DNA from 3 places in the Halobacillus trueperi genome. Region 2 is predicted to be linked to each of the others. Evidence: riboswitches for the same ligand, from Rfam matches in the RefSeq annotation. Region 2 holds a riboswitch; each other region holds the start of a gene.

Region 1 (5,431 bases), on a different contig from region 2:
GGGCGTTGTTCTCTCACTCTGTCGATAACATTTACAGCCATTGGTTGAAAACCTCCTCACGCAAAGCAAAATGATTGGTCGGGCCACTTCCTTTTCCTAAATCGAAGGAATGGCGGATCGCCTCTGTTACAAAGTATTTCGCTTCTTTGACGGCTTGTGGCAAAGCGTGTCCCTGACTCAAGTATGCCGTAATGGCTGCAGAATACGTACAACCTGTCCCGTGTGTATTGGAAGAATCAATACGTTCGGATTCAAATTCATGAAACCACTGCCCATCATATAAAAAATCAACCGCTCTTCCATTGAGATGGCCCCCTTTGACAAGGGCTGCAGCCGCACCTAAGTCTTTCACGATCACTTCGGCCGCTTCTCTCATATCCGCTTCTGTTTCAATTTTCCCTCCAACAAGCACTTCCGTTTCAGGGATGTTGGGAGTGACGAGCGCTGTCTTTGGTACAAGATATTCTTTCAAATAACGTTGATCTTCTTTTTCAATCAACGGGTCCCCACTCTGGGCAACCATGACAGGGTCCATGACGTACGGAGCACCCACCTCATCCAACCATTCACTGATGACTTTCATCATTTTCTTGTTGGCAATCATCCCTGTTTTCAGTGCCTGGACAGGCATATCCTCAGAAATAGCTTTCAGCTGACTCCTAATGAAATTTTCCGGCAGGTGATGAACATCTTTCACTCCTGTCGTATTTTGCGAAACGACTGATGTCACAACACTCATGCCATAACTTTTCAACTCCTGAAAAGTTTTCAAGTCTGCCTGAATACCCGCACCACCACTAGGATCGGTCCCGGCAATCGTCAACGCACATGAGACTTGTCTCATTTCACACCCTCCTTTTCACAAGGCCATTGCTCTTGGGTATAGGCCATATCCCAAAAGGCATATTCCAGCTGACAACTTTTACGAAAGGCTTCTCTCATCCGCTGTTTTTCCGATTCCGACGCACGTTCCGCATACTGATCAAGCCGTTCACATAACACCGCTGTCAGACCCTTCACTTCCTCATTGGCATAAAACTCGATCCACGGGAGGAAGGGGTGATCGGACCCTGGCTGATAGCTGTTCATCAGCTCGACTCCAATTTCATAATACGTCCACGGGCACGGAAGCAAGGCTGCTAATATTTCTCCGATTCCTCCTTGGTAGGCATGAAATAGCATATGTTTAATATAGTGATCAGCGGTTGGCGGCAATGGATACCCTTGCAGTTCCTCATAGGAAACGCCAATCTGTTCACAAAAATTGTTGTGAGGGTGAACCTCACTGTTCAACACAAAATCGATTTGTTCGTTAAACAGTTGAATGTCTTCCCTTCCCTGAGATTTGGAAATGGCGATTCCATAGACGTGCATAAAGGCATTCAAATACTCATAATCAGCCTTGATATAGTGAATCAACGCTTCTTTTGGAACCTCCCCTTTTCCGATACCCTGGATAAAGGGATGAGTGAAGATTTTTTGATAGATATCCTGACTTTCTTTTCTTAATTGATTGGAAAAAGACATGATAGAGCCTCCTATTATTCTCGGAAGCTACTAGAGGACAGAAGGGGATTCTTACTACTTCCCTCCGCCGGCATGACCCGGATCAGGTATTGAGGGACCAAGGAATGTCTCCTTATCTCAGCGAATACTCGCGCCCCTAGCAGTTTCCGTGTATTATGGTTGTAAGATCATATTATCAACTTTCACTCGTGATAAAATGAAGGCAGCAATGAAAGCCCCCGAGACACTGCTTACGACAAAAGAAGGAACAAACGCGAAAACACCTGTTGAACTTCCCATCAGGACGTGCGCAATCGGAACAGATGCCAAAGCCCCTATGACTCCAGTACCTAAAACTTCACCAATCACCGCAGACCTTTTTCTTTCATAGAATCGATAACAAAGCCCTGCCAATAATGCACCGAACATTCCGCCCGGAAAAGCAAGAAAGGTGCCGAGCCCTAATAAGAAACGTAAGAGCCCGATAACAAAAGCAATCATGACCGCCGGGGCGGGTCCAAGCACCACCGCCGCGACTACATTAACCGCATGCTGGACAGGATAAGCTTTCGCAATTCCAGCCGGAAACCAGAGAAATTGAGCTCCAAGCGTTCCAATGGCAATAAGCACGGCCATCGTTGTGAGTATCTTTGTGTTTCTCATCTTTCACCACCTTTCCGTACAGGAGCTGAATGGAACCAGATAAAAAAAGCCAGATCCTTAGAGGACCTGGCCTGGTATGCAGTAAGTCGATACACGTATCGTCAGACTACTTCCCTCCGCTGGTATTAACCAGATCAGGTTCGTAAGAGTCAGAAAGCTTGCTCGCTTTCCTCTCAGCCCATTCAGGCTCCCCTAGTAGTTTCATAAACTTATTCGCTTGGTGATTTTCATCATAACAAAGTTGGATGTTTCTGTCATGTGAAACTTTTCCTCCCGTTCAAACGTCAACAAAGTAGATAAGGAGTGTGAGAATGATGAAAATGAGATGGATGCTTGGCATGTTGATGGTTTTCTTTTTATTCCTTAGTGCATGTGGGGTGTCAGAAACAGAAGAAGTGGATCAGAATGAAGTGGAAGCAGACTCCACCAATCCGGATATAAGCGGATTTGTCATGGATCAAGATGAAGACAGGATCCTCGTAGTCACACCGATGGATGATGATTCAGGGGATGAAGGACGGGCCATGTGGGTATCCGAAGCTCCTGAAGGTCTCTGGATTGGCAAACAGGTCGAAGTGTGGGTAGACGGAGATATCGCTGAATCCTACCCAGAACAAGCAACCGCCGATAAAGTCCAGGAGCTTGAAATGAGTGAAGTACAGGGAGCGGATTTAAAAGCATCCGAAGCTCTCTCTACAGCTTTGTCCGAAACAGAACCAGAGCAGACAGATGTGCTGATCGTTTCGCTACTTTCCTTTGATGAAGAATCCGATCAGTGGACCGTCAAGCTGGACCAACGCGGGACCGATCAGGGCGAATGGAAAACGACAGTCAAAGATGAGAAATAGAGCGTCATCCCGAGGGAGCGCTCTATGCATCCACCTTTTTCAAAAGCCATAACCTTACGCTCAGCTCCAGCAAAAAAAGATCATCCGCATTGAGAAGAGAGAGGCCAGTCAAATGTTCAATGTTTCTCAATCTGTGCAGCAAAGATTGGCGGTGCAAGTTCAGGGCACGGGCCGTCTGACTGACATTGCTGTTGTATTTGTTATAGACCATAAACGTATGAATCAGTTCTGTCTGCCGTTTCTGGTCATAATCAATCAGCTTCTCCAACGTATCTGACACAATCGCTCCGATTTCTTCCTCGTGGGACAGTGCCATGAGCAACCGGTTCATTCTGGTATCACTGAAAAACGTCCGCTCCCCTTCTTCATGCTGCTGACCGATTTTCAGTGCCGTTTCCGCCTCTTCATAGCTTTTATGAAAAGTCTGATACCCACCTTTATGACAGGAAATCCCCCAGCTAATCGTAATCCCTTTTAATAACTCATGAAGTCTCCGCTCAATCAGGTCGAGAAACTGGTTCGCGGTTTCTTCGTAATCCGGACGGTCCGTTTCCAAATAAACGATTACCTCGCCTTCATCAAAGGTGGTCATCGTCCTCCGGTGCAGCGCGTCTCCGGCATGAGTGACTTCCTTCTGAATGTAATAATTGCGACTGTTGATCGATGATGATTTGACTTGAGGCATCGTTGAAGAGGTGCGTTCCTCCTCCGGCTGCACGAAACGGATATGGCCGACGAGACAAATATAAGGCTTCTCCAAATCATAACCAAGCAGCTGCGCTTTCGAAAAAAGAGCTCTGTCCATCTCCCTCTCCTGCTTGGCTAAATCCAGCAAAAAGTTATCCTTAAGTCTGATTTCAGTCATTTCAATGGCGTTCTCTTTGACGAAATATAAGGCACAAGCTGTAAGCGCATGCTCCAAAATGTGAAGATTCACCCACGTTAAATCTTTGTCGTCCTTTGGCTTAAATAGAATATATCCCTGTTTCTTATAGTTTGATAAAATTGTAAGCTGGTAGCATTTCTGATCACCGATTTCATAGGTTTCAATGTAATGGCTGAGCGGGTGATCACTGTCCATCTCCGTTTCTACAAGGGTTCCTTCCTGAGAAAGCTCATGCCCATTTAAAACATCGATGTAATAACGATCAAAATACTGATTCGCCCGGATCTGTTTGTTATGATCACTGATGGCCGTCGGAATGCCTGTGTTCTGGTAGATGATTGATGTGATCTCCTGCAGCCCTTTTCCGTTCAGGACACAGTTGATCAACTCCTGTCGTATCTCTTCCGTGCGTTGCTGTTCCTGGCGGTTCTCCTCACTGATCAACCGTAATACGTCCTGTAAAATATCTCCGAAGCGGACCTCCCATGGAATTTCCATCACGATCAACTCGTGTTTCTCCGCAAGTTTTAACACCCGGTCCGGAATTTTATAGAGATGACGTCCTGTGGCAAAAGCGAGGACGGAGGCTTCCGAGCGAATGACATCTTCAACATATCCTTCGAGTGCCAATACATCATCCACACACCCGACCCCTGTACTTAGTACAAATTCATTGTTCCTGACAAAGTTCTCTACAGGAGTCTCAATCACTGAGATCCAATCAACCTGACGATCATACACATGGGTCTGTACTCTTGCTTTTTCGAGCACTGGAAGTTTTAAAACTTCCTCCACCGCAACCCCCATCTCCACTCCTCCCCCACTTACGATTTAGCCAAAAGATCTGTAATTACATCATGGTCGATATTGTTCCCGCTCATGACGACAACAACATTTTTTCCTTGTAGACCATTAGAATGAAGGACGTGCCCGACCCCCGTTGCAGCCGCTCCTTCCACGACCATCTTATGGTGCTCAAGGGTGAAGAGCAGCCCTTCTTCAATCTGTGCCTCTTCCACAAGCACCCCCTCGTCCATATAAGCTTTCGTCATTGAAAATGTGTAACGGTTCTCTGTCCCAATTCCTCCAAGCAGACTGTCTGCCAACGTATCAGACTCCTCGAGAATGACAGGCTTACCCTTGGCAAGGCTTTCCTGCATGACCGCTCCCTTCTTCATCGTCACTCCTGTCACACGTATAGAAGGTTCAATTGATTTCATCACAAAAGCAATACCTGACAACAGCCCACCCCCAGACAAGGGAATGATCACTTCATCAACCTCAGGACACTGCTCCATGACCTCAAGCGCGATCGTCCCCTGACCGGCAATGATTTCCCGATCATCAAAAGGCTTGATTACCGTCATCCCTTCGTCTCTTTCCAATTCAGCACACCTTGCTTCTGCTTCATCTTGACTGCTTCCCACAATCTCCACAGACGCTTGTAATTTTTTAAGACGAGTCACCTTCGCCTTCGGAACACGGGCCGATATACATACCGTACAAGGAATTCCTAACTCTGCTGCTA
Region 2 (5,431 bases):
GTTCCAACAAGTCCAGCCAGCCTTCCAGCTTATGTTCAATGACAAGTAGAGTGAAAGACAGCTCCTTTTTCAATGTTTTCAAAAGCTGGATGAATTCTTTCCTTGCCACCGGATCCAAATTCGCCGTCGGCTCATCGAGGATCAGTACCTCGGGCTCCATCGCTAGGATGCAGGCAAGGGCGACTTTCTGCTTTTGTCCGCCGGAAAGCTCGGAGATATTCGCCGTTTTGTAATCTTCCATCCCGACCGATCTTAGCGCCGTATCCACTTTTTCCACCATCGACGCATAAGGAGTATTCAAGTTCTCCAGCCCGAAGGCCACTTCATCTTCGACGGTGATCATGCAGAACTGCGTCTCCGGATCCTGAAAAACGACGCCGACATTCTGCGCCATTTCACCGGCAGGGTAGGAGTCGGTCCGCCGTCCCTTCACATGGACTTCTCCATCCATGGAACCGTCCAGTTCCCTGGGATAGAGGCCGTTCAGACAGTGGGTGAGGGAGCTTTTCCCCGACCCGCTCGGACCAAGGATCAGTAGGTTTTCTCCCTCTTCTACGCAAAAGTTCAGACGAGACAGCACTGGCTTCTGCCTTTCCTCATAATGGAGGGTGAGGTCCTCAACACGTATCACTTCCTGATTCATGCCGCTTGCTTCCTTCGGTGTTCTTTTCCGAGAGCGAAGCTTGAAAGGACGCCCGTCTTCGCTAAGGCGTCACTGAGCGCTTTGCCTGCGACACCTGAAATGATGGCACCACTGATGATGCGGGCGATGAACATGGCAAGGACGTATCCTGTGCTCAGTGCTGCGTATCCGGATAGGAAGTAGCCCCAGACGAAGCTGAACACCGCGGCCATAACTCCGGCAAGCATGAGGGTGAACAGATCATAACGCTTGTACCTCGTCAGAGCAAAGGCGGATTCTGCCCCGAGCCCCTGGATCATCCCTGAAACGAGGAGCATCGGACCGACCGCATTGCCGAGCAGCACTTCGACCGCCGCCGCAATCGTTTCTGATAAAAAAGCGGCGCCGGGTTTACGGATGATATAAGCCGCAATGATCGATACGATGAACCAGATGCCGAAGATGAGGTCATAGCCGATCGGTCCGAAAAAGCCGACGAGGATTTTTCCGACCGGAAGGAACGCAAGATACACGACTGCAAAAACGACAGAAAGGACGGACATGACGACGATTTCTTTCAGTTTCCAGCTGTTCATGGGCGATCATCCTTATGGGAAGGGCTGTTGGCGGAGACTGTCACAGTCATCACCGTATGCGAAGATCCGCTCGCTTCCGTTTCCCTGAACACATCCTGTAGTCCTGTGAAAATGTCGCGTGTGTCTCCATCGAGGCGAGTAGAATAGTGGGCGGGCGTGACTTCGACACCTTTTTCCTTCATCGCTTCAATCTGACGGTAGATCGTATCCATATAATCACCGCCACCCATCGGATACAGCGAGAATTTCGCCGCAATCCGCTGTTCGATTTCCTTGAATTGAGGCTTGTTCAACCGTTCCTCTGATTCATCCATATGGACATCACCGGACGAATCTCCAGGGCAGCCGATGGAAAAGGTCCCTTGAAAAGCGACATGGACACCCGTTTTAGCGATATGTAATAAAATCGCCTCCGTGACTTCGAAGACATGCTCCATCCTACCGCGGACCGTCGTCGTGACATCGTCCGTCTTCATCCACACTTTCGAGCTGTCCACCTCATTCAGGCCCGCCTTGATGTAATCCACGAATTTGTCCGACATCGGGTGCACGGAAAAAGAGCACCCCGCGATCCTTGACGTTCCACAATGGTTTTCCATTTCTTATTCCTCCTTTTTTTGAGCACAAAAAAACTGCATCCCACGGGAATGCAGTCTACCAATCATAAAGGAAGAACCAGTTCGGTCCTTGTGAATGACGACCGCACTTCCCCACGCTAGTATTATCTAGTTCGGGTTCCAAGGGTCGGAATTTTTCCTCTCAGCCGCTTATAGCAGCTCCCCCAGTGCAAAACTCGTATGCAGTTCTTGTACGTTGCTTTCATCGTAGCGGAGAGTCATAGATTTGTAAACCATCTTTTTTATAAAAAACAAATGAACCGGATCGCCCTGGGGGATCCGGCTCATTCCTTATGCTTTCGACAAGCGTAACTTCATCACATTCTGATCTATGAAACAATCGATATACGGCACGCGTTCATAAGGGTAATAACTGACGGATGTCGGTTTCACTTCCATCATTTGATACAGGTCCTCTGTTGAAGCTACATCATTCAAAATCAATCGGACGTCTTCACCAGTCAACGAGGAGAACTTAGCCGAAGTGTAACCTTCATTTTTCATAAATTGGAGTAAATCCATTGTAGTCTCCTTATTATCTGACCTTGAACCATAAATTTTCCCTGAATAAAAAAACCGAAACATATGTCATAGAAATACCTTTTACGACTTCCCTCTAACTATTATTCTACTAAAATAAGGGTCAAGAAGGAAGGGAAGAGTTTCGACAAAAAAACAGGCGCAGTGCTGCTTCTTGTCGTTCATCAATAATAAGGGGAGATCATCAAGTAGACGATGACTCCAGTCAGACTTACGTACAGCCAGATCGGCATCGTCCATCTCGCGATTTTGCGGTGCTTGTCCACTTTCATCGCAAGGCCGCGGAACAACGTGAGAAGCGCAAGGGGTACGATGAGTGCCGCCAATACGATATGGGTGATCAAAATGAAATAATAGATCCCAGCAATGATCCCTTCACCGCCGAAGGACGTCGACTCCGCCATCGAATGGTACGTCAGGTACGAGACGAGGAAGAGAGCTGTCGACGTGAATGCAGCGAAAATGAAACGTTTGTGCCATTTGACGTTTTTCCTAATGATCATGAACAACGCAGCAAGCAGGAAAACGAACGTAAACGAATTCAAGACCGCATTCAAGAGGGGAAGGAGTTTAATATTGAATCCGAGATCCCCGTCAACTTTCGGTAAGAACAATAAGGCCACAACGATTAGGTTGATGGCGATCGAAAGTCCCACGACCCATGGGACGTAATTGAATTTTTTCATGGTATCGATCCTTTCATACATCTTTATATAGAATCCTAGTTAAGTATAAAGAATGTGAGGGGAGAATGCTATGACAGAAAACGCACAATTTGTCGTACGAGCCTATTGCGGTGGAAAGATCCGCGAGTTAGGAACCTGCGAAAGAAAATCAAAGAAAAAGAGATGGGGCAAAAGCTCCATCTCTTTTTCTTCGTTCTGGGTGAACGGGCAAACCAATGACGACAAAAACCCATAGGATACTACACAGAAAGGAGGGACTTCTATGTCTGAAAGAAACTTGTTCCTCAGATTCATAGGCACAGGACTTGAACTCATCGTATCCGGATTCCTCGCGATCCTCTACACAGCAACGCAGAACACAGGGCGTGGCTTCGATCCGAACCCCGTCTTTTGGAAAGCCTTCATCATCATCCATGTCGCGCTTCTCATTTTCATCCCGCTGCTGGCAAAAGGTAAAACACTCGGCATGATTTTCACGAATCTCACCATCGAATCCAATTCAGGAAAGCCGCCGAACATCCTGCAGATCTTACTACGTGCCGTCTTAGGATTCGGTCCGGTCATCCTTACCCAGGGAATGTGGTACTGGGTTTCATTCGTCACTGGTTTGATGGATTCGAAAGGGAGAGGGTGGAGTGAACTCATATCCTATACGACGATAAAATGGAAAGAGCCTCCGTTGGAATAAGAGGCTCAGGGCAATTGTGCTTTCCGGTATTGGGTTTATCAAAACGGATGTGTATTTATTAGTACCGTAGTTAAACATATTTTATACTTTTGAAACCATGCCCGGGAGCTTTTTTTCCATCAATGCTTCAAGCCAATGGGTGGTCTCAACGAGTTGATCCAGAGATACGGATGTTTCTACGCCCATTTGATGGAACATATGAACCATATCTTCGGTACACACATTACCTACGGCTTTAGGGGCAAAAGGACACCCTCCGAGTCCTCCGATAGAAGAGTCGAAGGAAGTGACACCTTCTTGGTATGCGGCTAAAACATTCGCAAGTCCTAAACCTCTTGTATTATGGAAATGAAGCCTTAGACTTACTTCATCTTTGAAAGCTTCTTTAAATGAGTGGGCGACATTTTTTACTTGAAGAGGATTCGCTTGCCCGGTGGTGTCTGCTAATACCATTTCAGTACAACCTGCCTGAATGAAGTCTTCGGAAATTTTTAAGACTCTATTTATAGGTACTTCCCCTTCAAAAGGACAGCCAAAGACAGTTCCCAGAACTCCTGTCACTGGTTTTCCTTCTTCTTGTGCCTCCTTTGTAACTTTGACTAAAGCATCCTTGGATTCTTCTACTGTACGTTTAGCATTTTTGAGATTGAAAGTATCACTTGTTGCTAATACGGTATGGATGACGTCGATGTCTGTATTTAGAGCTCTTTCCAGTCCTGATCTGCTTAGTACTAAGCCTGAATAACGAACGTCTGACACTCTTGGTACCTGCTCCATGACTTGCTCTGCATCACGCATTTGAGGGACTACTTTTGGGTTAACAAAAGAAACCGCCTCAATTTGTTTCATTCCGCATTGTATCAATCGTTCTATTAGTTCAACTTTCTTTACTGTAGGTATCCACTGTTTTTCATTCTGCAGACCATCCCTCGGGCCGACTTCACATATCTGAATCATAACTTTTCCTCCTCATTCAGGATTCATTATTTATGTTCTTCAACACATGGTCTCTTCCTTGGTAAATATGTTCCTGCATAGCTGTTTTGGCTCGATCCGGTTCATTTGCCTGAATAGCGCATAAAATGGTTTGGTGCAATTCGAGTGATTTTTTTAACTGGTATTCGTTATACCAATAAAAGGACCGGAAGACTAAAGGGAGTACGGTTACACTGGAGATGTGAAACCTTAAATGTTGATTATGAGAAGCGTTGTACACGGCACTGTGGAAATGGTTGTTTAATTCCATGATGTCATTCAACATATCTGTTCTCCCGTAGGTGGGGTTCTCAAGCAAAGCTTTAAACTGTTCATTGCATTTTTCCATAGCCTCCATATCCTCAGCGCTTCGATTTACAGCAGCTTCTGCAGCTGCGTATCCCTCTAGCAACGCTCTCAAATTGTAAATCTGCCTAATATCCTCCCTATTGAACTCGCTTACGATGACACCTCTTTTTAAAGGAGAGATCAGCCTCTCTGTTTCAAGGCGCTTTATGGCTTCGCGTATCGGTGTGCGGCTAATTTGTAGTTCCTTTGCAAGGTTTTCTTCTGTTAGTCGTGTGCCTGGTGCGTAGTCACCTTCAATAATGGACTTTTTTATTCGATCATAAGCTTCCATAACTATATCCTCTCCTTGTTGCCATTGTATACAAAGGTAAATTTCGCAGCAACTAAATTGCTGTATT
Region 3 (5,431 bases), on a different contig from region 2:
TCGTTTTTCATCTTAGAAACGTTGATGGATGTTTGTTGATTCTCCCACAGGTCAAAGGAAACTAGCTTCCGACTGACCGCCGACCAATCCTCCACTAAAATTTTCATTGCCTCTACGGTTTGGTGAGCCACGACCATCTGCACCGCAGGACTGATAATCCCGGCAGTATCACAGGTCATACCACCGCGGGGCACTTGATCCAGCAGGCAGTTCAAACAAGGGGTCTCTCCTGGAACAATGGTATAACTGATGCCATAACTGCTCACGCAAGCTCCGTAAATCCATGGAATCTGATATTTTTGAGAAAGATCATTCATCATCATCCTTGCATCAAAATTATCGGTCGCATCAATCATGAGATCGACGCCATCCAACAACCGTTCCATATCAGATGGAGTCGCATCCATGACGTAGGCATCGACTTGCACCTCACTGTTCACCTCAAACAACCGTTGTTTCGCAGCTACTGCCTTTGGAAGACGGTCTTCGGCATCCTGTTCTGAGTACAATTGCTGCCTCTGGAGATTGCTCCACTCGACATAGTCGCGGTCAATCACGGTTAGCCGCCCGATCCCTGCGCGAACGAGGGCTTCTGCATTCCCAGTCCCAAGTGCGCCTGCCCCAAGAAGCAGCACGTGTTTGTCTCTGATTTTTTTCTGACCTAATTCTCCAATGGGAGAGAAAAGCGTCTGTCTGGAATAGCGTTCATTCATGTCCGGCTCATTCCCTCCATCGGGCTGCTTGCTGTGGCATAGCGTTTTTTCGGAATTCTTCCTGCTTCATATCCGAGACGCCCCGCCTCGATTGCTAATTTCATCGCTTCGGCCATTTTCACTGGGTCTTTCGCTGCTGAAACCGCTGTATTTAATAACACACCGTCCGCTCCAAGCTCCATCGCCTGTGCAGTATCTGCCGGCGATCCGATCCCGGCATCGACAATGACAGGAACCCTTGATTGCTCGATTATGAAACAGAGATTTTCACGGTTGATAATCCCTTGTCCAGAACCGATCGGAGAAGCTCCCGGCATAACCGCATGAGCACCCAATTCTTCCAGCCGGCGGGCAAGCACGACATCATCAGACGTGTACGGAAGAACCGTGAACCCTTCTTTTATCAGTTCTTCCGTTGCCTTGAGCGTTTCTACAGGATCTGGGAGTAACGTCTTGTCACAGCCGATCACTTCTACTTTGATCATATCGCAAAGCCCTGAAGCTTTCGCGAGTTTAGCATGTCGGACTGCTTCTGCTGCCGTTTTCGCCCCCGCCGTGTTCGGAAGGAGCGTATATTTCTCGACATCGAGTTGTTCAAGGAAATTCGGCTGGCTTGGTTCGAAAATTTTCATCCGCCTTACGGTAAAGGTAAGGATATCGGTACATGATGCCTCCACCGCTTTTTTCTGAACGTCAAAATCCGGATACTTTCCTGTACCTAACAATAGACGAGACTTGAATTCCTGGTTACCGATTTTCAACATCTTCATCCGCCTCCTACAAATTGTACGATTTCAATGCGATCTCCATCATGGACCTTGTTACCTGATCGTGATTCCTTCTCCAAGATGGTTTCATTCTGTTCAACGATGACCACCCGCTGATCCAATTGAAAATGACCCAGTAGCTCACCGATCGTATCGACCGTTTCCGGAACAGTCAGCCATTCACCATTGATTCGTAGTTTCATAGATTCACTCCTCTATGTGATAAATTCCCAGTGGTGATCCATTCCTGAGGAACATGCTTGCCTTCGATTAAGTCCGCGATCACTTTTCCTGTTATCGGTGACAATAAAATGCCATTGCGATAGTGTCCGGTAGCGATAAATAGTCCAGCATGATTTTCGTGCGGACCCAGATACGGAATGGAGGCTTCCGTTTGTGGGCGGAGCCCGGTCCAGGCTGTTTCCCACTCCGCAAAAACAAGTTCAGGAACTAACTGAGTCGCTGCTTTGATTAATGGAAATAATCCGCCCAAGGTTACCGTTTCATCAAATGTGCCAGGTTTTTCTGTCGCGCCGATCACCAGACGTCCTCCCGATTTTGGAACGATGTAACACCCTTTAGAAAAGAACGTCCCTTGAATGAGTCGACGCTTCGTTTTCACAGAAAAACATTCACCTTTAACCGGATACATAGCCATCCCGGAATTCTGTTTACCAAGCAAATCTTCACTCCAGGCCCCACAGGCGACTACGACATGGTCGGCGCTTATGTCTTCTCGATTTGTTCTTACTCCCGTGACCTGATTCCCTTCTTTAATCAAACTTTGTACATCGGTGTACTCGAGAAGTTCTGCCCCAAGCTCTACCGCTGACATGGCAAAAGCCTTCGACAAATCTGGAGCGGACACTTGGCCATCGTTGGGGAGAAATAACGCGCCACTCAACTGAGAAGACACCGCCGGCTCTTCCCTTTGCAATTCAGCAGGCTCCATCCACCTCGCTTCCTCCCCACGGTCTCTTTGAACTTCCCCATACGCGATCAGCTCTTCTCTTTCTTCTTCATTTGTAGCCATTTTATAGATGCCCTTTTGCTGGAGCCCAATATCGATGCCGCTATACGCTTTCAACTCTTCAGCCAGTGCCGGAAACATCGCCCGACTTGCTTTAGCGAGTGAATACAATGAATCGTTTCCGTCTTTCAGCTCCGACTGCGCTCCAAGCATGCCAGCAGCAGCCGAAGATGCTTTGCCGGCAATCGACTCCCGTTCCAGAAGAAGAACAGAGCATCCCCGCTTGGCCAAATGATACGCGATGGAACTGCCGATCACCCCAGCACCGACAACAATCGTTTCATAATGCTTATTCATAACATCCTCCCTCCATCGATTTCCTTCCTGTAAGCCTGCGCTGCTTTCACAGGGTCCTCCGCCTGGAGAATGCCTGACATGACTGCAATCCCCTGAGCTCCCGTACGAATGACATCCACTGACCGCTCCGGAGTTATCCCACCAATGCCAACTACCGAGCAGCCGACATGCCGGATGATTTCACGGAGCGAATCCAATCCTTTCCCCGCTTTTCCCGGCTTGGAGGAGGTCGGATAGATATTTCCGTATAGGAAAAAATCCGCTCCTTCCTCTTTGGCATCTATGGCCTCTTTTAATGAATGAACGGATTTCCCTACATTCAGTTCGGGAAAGGTTTGCTTCACTTGTGAGACTGGGAGGCTGTGGTGAGTCAACTGCACCCCGAAGCCTCCTGCTACAAAAGCAACGTCAGCCCTGTCATTGAGGATGATACGCTCCATTGGAAAACCGGCATCCGTCAGCTGTTGAATGCCAGCAAAAATTTCAGCAGCAGAGCGTTGCTTTTCTCGAATGTGGAGAAAATCGATTTCCTGCTGGACCGCGCTCACTGTCTCGCTTAGTTCAGCAAACGTCTGCTCTCCTGTAGAAATCACATGAATGGACGGCCTCACGATTCACTCTCCTTTCCCTGCCAAGAGAGAAGTTCTCATATCAAACGGCCATTCTTCCATGACATAAGCCATTTCCCAAAACTTGTATTCATACTGACTGCTAATCACAAACAACTCTTTCATCCGCTCACGGCCCGCTTCCGATTTCAATTCCGCCAGATCATCCAGCCGCTGGATCTGCTCCTCTACGAGCGTCCGGAACCAATCCCCGCCATAGGTGCCGATCCACTCCTGATAAATCGGTTCTTCCGGCTGATGATCTTTCAAGTGCTCCCCGACTTCATAATAAAGCCAATAGCACGGAAGAATCGTAGCGATAATCTCTCCCAAATCCCCATGGTAGGCGCCCCGGTACATATGGGAGGCGTACGCATACGCCGTCGGAGAAGGAGTGAACTGGTTGCGCTCCTCTTCTGTGATTCCGAGCCTTTTTGAAAAGTTCTCGTGAAGCTCCATCTCTGCTTCATACGTCCCTTGAGCATGAGATGCCATACTGGCCATCGTTTTCATGTCCTCGGACTTTGCCGCTCCCATCGCCTGGACTCTGGAAAAATGGGATAAATAATAAGAATCCTGAAGGACATAGTAGCGGAACTGGTCGAGGGATAACGTCCCTTCTCCAATCCCTTTGACAAATGGATGGTTGAAACTTGCTTCCCAAATGGGGTTCACCGCGTCGCGAATCTGTTGTGAAAATTTCATGATCAATCTCTCCTTTTCCCGACGATCCACGGTCAAGGAAAAAAGAAATAAGATGCAAGCACTCTATGCATCTATTTCCAGACACTAAAAAAACCACTTTCTTCATATGCGTAAAGAAAGTGGTTTCATGTGTAAACATCTATATGTAGCTTAAGATACACGTAACCGCCACTTCCCTACGCTGGTATCAACCAGATCAGGTTCTAAGAGTCTTAAAGCTACACTTTAATCTCAGCCTTGTGAGAAGGCACCCCTAGTGGATCGTCTATGTTTTTTGATTTCACTGATATCGTAACATGTTCTGAATCATTGTCAAAACATTCCTGAAAAACTTATCAATTAAAATATCATTGACTTTCAAATTCATGGCCCCTAGAATTCATTTAGTATTTTCTATAGCATGAATTGGAGTGTTTTCATGAGTCGCTTGAAAAATTTATCAGTACTATTTGCCGCCTCCATCATTTTAGGAGCAGCCTTCAACCTGTTTTTGATCCCCAATGAAGTCTTAACAGGTGGGGTGACCGGGCTGGCTATGGTGTTCGGGATACTTACTCCTATAAGTGCGGGTATTTGGTTAGTGGTTCTGAATGCCCCGATCTTTATTCTAGGATGGATGAAGCTGGGAAAAGAGTTTATTGCGAATAGCATATTTTCCGTAGTTGTCACCTCCATCACGATGCAATATCTCCCTGTCACTCAAGTAACCGAAGATGCCTTGTTAGCCTGTGTATTCGGAGGAGCGATTGCTGGTGGATCCATTGGTTTGATCATCAGGTTTTACGGATCCGGTGGTGGAGCTGATATTATTGGGCTTCTCCTCACGTTGAAGCGTGATATCCCGTTAGGAGTATTGATTTTTGCTATCAATAGTGTGGTTGTTTTTATCTCCGGCTTTGTTTTTTCATGGGAATTAGCTCTGTACACCATGATATCCATTTATATTACTGGAATAGTTATCGACCGTGTTCATACCCGCCATGTGAAGCTTAGCTTAATGGTTGTATCCGATCGTGGGGAAGAAGTGAAAAGTGAGCTGCTGGATAATTTAATCCGTGGCATCACTGTCATGTACGGTCAAGGTGGATATTCAAACACAGAACGTAAAGTGCTCTATACGGTTATTACGCGTTATGAGCTTGCATTAGTTAAATCACTGATTACAAGTATTGACCCCAAAGCATTTGTTAGTGTCAGTGAAACGGTAGAAGTCATAGGAAATTTCAGAAGATAAATATAGACATTAAAAATGCCTGATCCCACTCCGCTAAAAAGAGCACTTGGGGTCAGGCCTTTTTACTCAGGAAGCGC

The links. Region 2 has a riboswitch for thiamine pyrophosphate ahead of DYE48_RS16710 (YkoF family thiamine/hydroxymethylpyrimidine-binding protein). Riboswitches for the same ligand answer to the same signal wherever they lie in the genome.
Region 1: linked by a shared signal. The riboswitch ahead of tenA (thiaminase II) and the one ahead of DYE48_RS16710 (YkoF family thiamine/hydroxymethylpyrimidine-binding protein) in region 2 are both predicted to bind thiamine pyrophosphate.
Region 3: linked by a shared signal. The riboswitch ahead of tenA (thiaminase II) and the one ahead of DYE48_RS16710 (YkoF family thiamine/hydroxymethylpyrimidine-binding protein) in region 2 are both predicted to bind thiamine pyrophosphate.

Annotation. Positions count from the first base shown of each region.
Region 1 covers NZ_QUAE01000004.1:260,098-265,528, reverse strand. Annotated here, with positions in the region: gene thiM (hydroxyethylthiazole kinase) at 1-41, opposite strand, end outside; gene thiD (bifunctional hydroxymethylpyrimidine kinase/phosphomethylpyrimidine kinase) at 32-844, opposite strand; gene tenA (thiaminase II) at 841-1,527, opposite strand; TPP riboswitch at 1,570-1,675, opposite strand; gene thiW (energy coupling factor transporter S component ThiW) at 1,681-2,169, opposite strand; TPP riboswitch at 2,264-2,373, opposite strand; gene DYE48_RS07800 (DUF3221 domain-containing protein) at 2,481-3,017, shown strand; gene DYE48_RS07795 (PucR family transcriptional regulator) at 3,040-4,710, opposite strand; gene DYE48_RS07790 (threonine/serine dehydratase) at 4,728-5,431, opposite strand, start outside.
Region 2 covers NZ_QUAE01000019.1:15,294-20,724, reverse strand. Annotated here, with positions in the region: gene DYE48_RS16720 (ABC transporter ATP-binding protein) at 1-643, opposite strand, end outside; gene DYE48_RS16715 (ECF transporter S component) at 640-1,218, opposite strand; gene DYE48_RS16710 (YkoF family thiamine/hydroxymethylpyrimidine-binding protein) at 1,215-1,817, opposite strand; TPP riboswitch at 1,909-2,011, opposite strand; gene DYE48_RS16705 (hypothetical protein) at 2,127-2,357, opposite strand; gene DYE48_RS16700 (DUF420 domain-containing protein) at 2,540-3,061, opposite strand; gene DYE48_RS21255 (hypothetical protein) at 3,132-3,296, shown strand; gene DYE48_RS16695 (RDD family protein) at 3,324-3,749, shown strand; gene DYE48_RS16690 (hydroxymethylglutaryl-CoA lyase) at 3,831-4,706, opposite strand; gene DYE48_RS16685 (GntR family transcriptional regulator) at 4,723-5,364, opposite strand.
Region 3 covers NZ_QUAE01000008.1:155,494-160,924, forward strand. Annotated here, with positions in the region: gene DYE48_RS12005 (thiazole biosynthesis adenylyltransferase ThiF) at 1-713, opposite strand, end outside; gene DYE48_RS12010 (thiazole synthase) at 710-1,477, opposite strand; gene thiS (sulfur carrier protein ThiS) at 1,480-1,683, opposite strand; gene thiO (glycine oxidase ThiO) at 1,680-2,807, opposite strand; gene DYE48_RS12025 (thiamine phosphate synthase) at 2,804-3,418, opposite strand; gene tenA (thiaminase II) at 3,422-4,120, opposite strand; TPP riboswitch at 4,277-4,385, opposite strand; gene DYE48_RS12035 (YitT family protein) at 4,539-5,354, shown strand.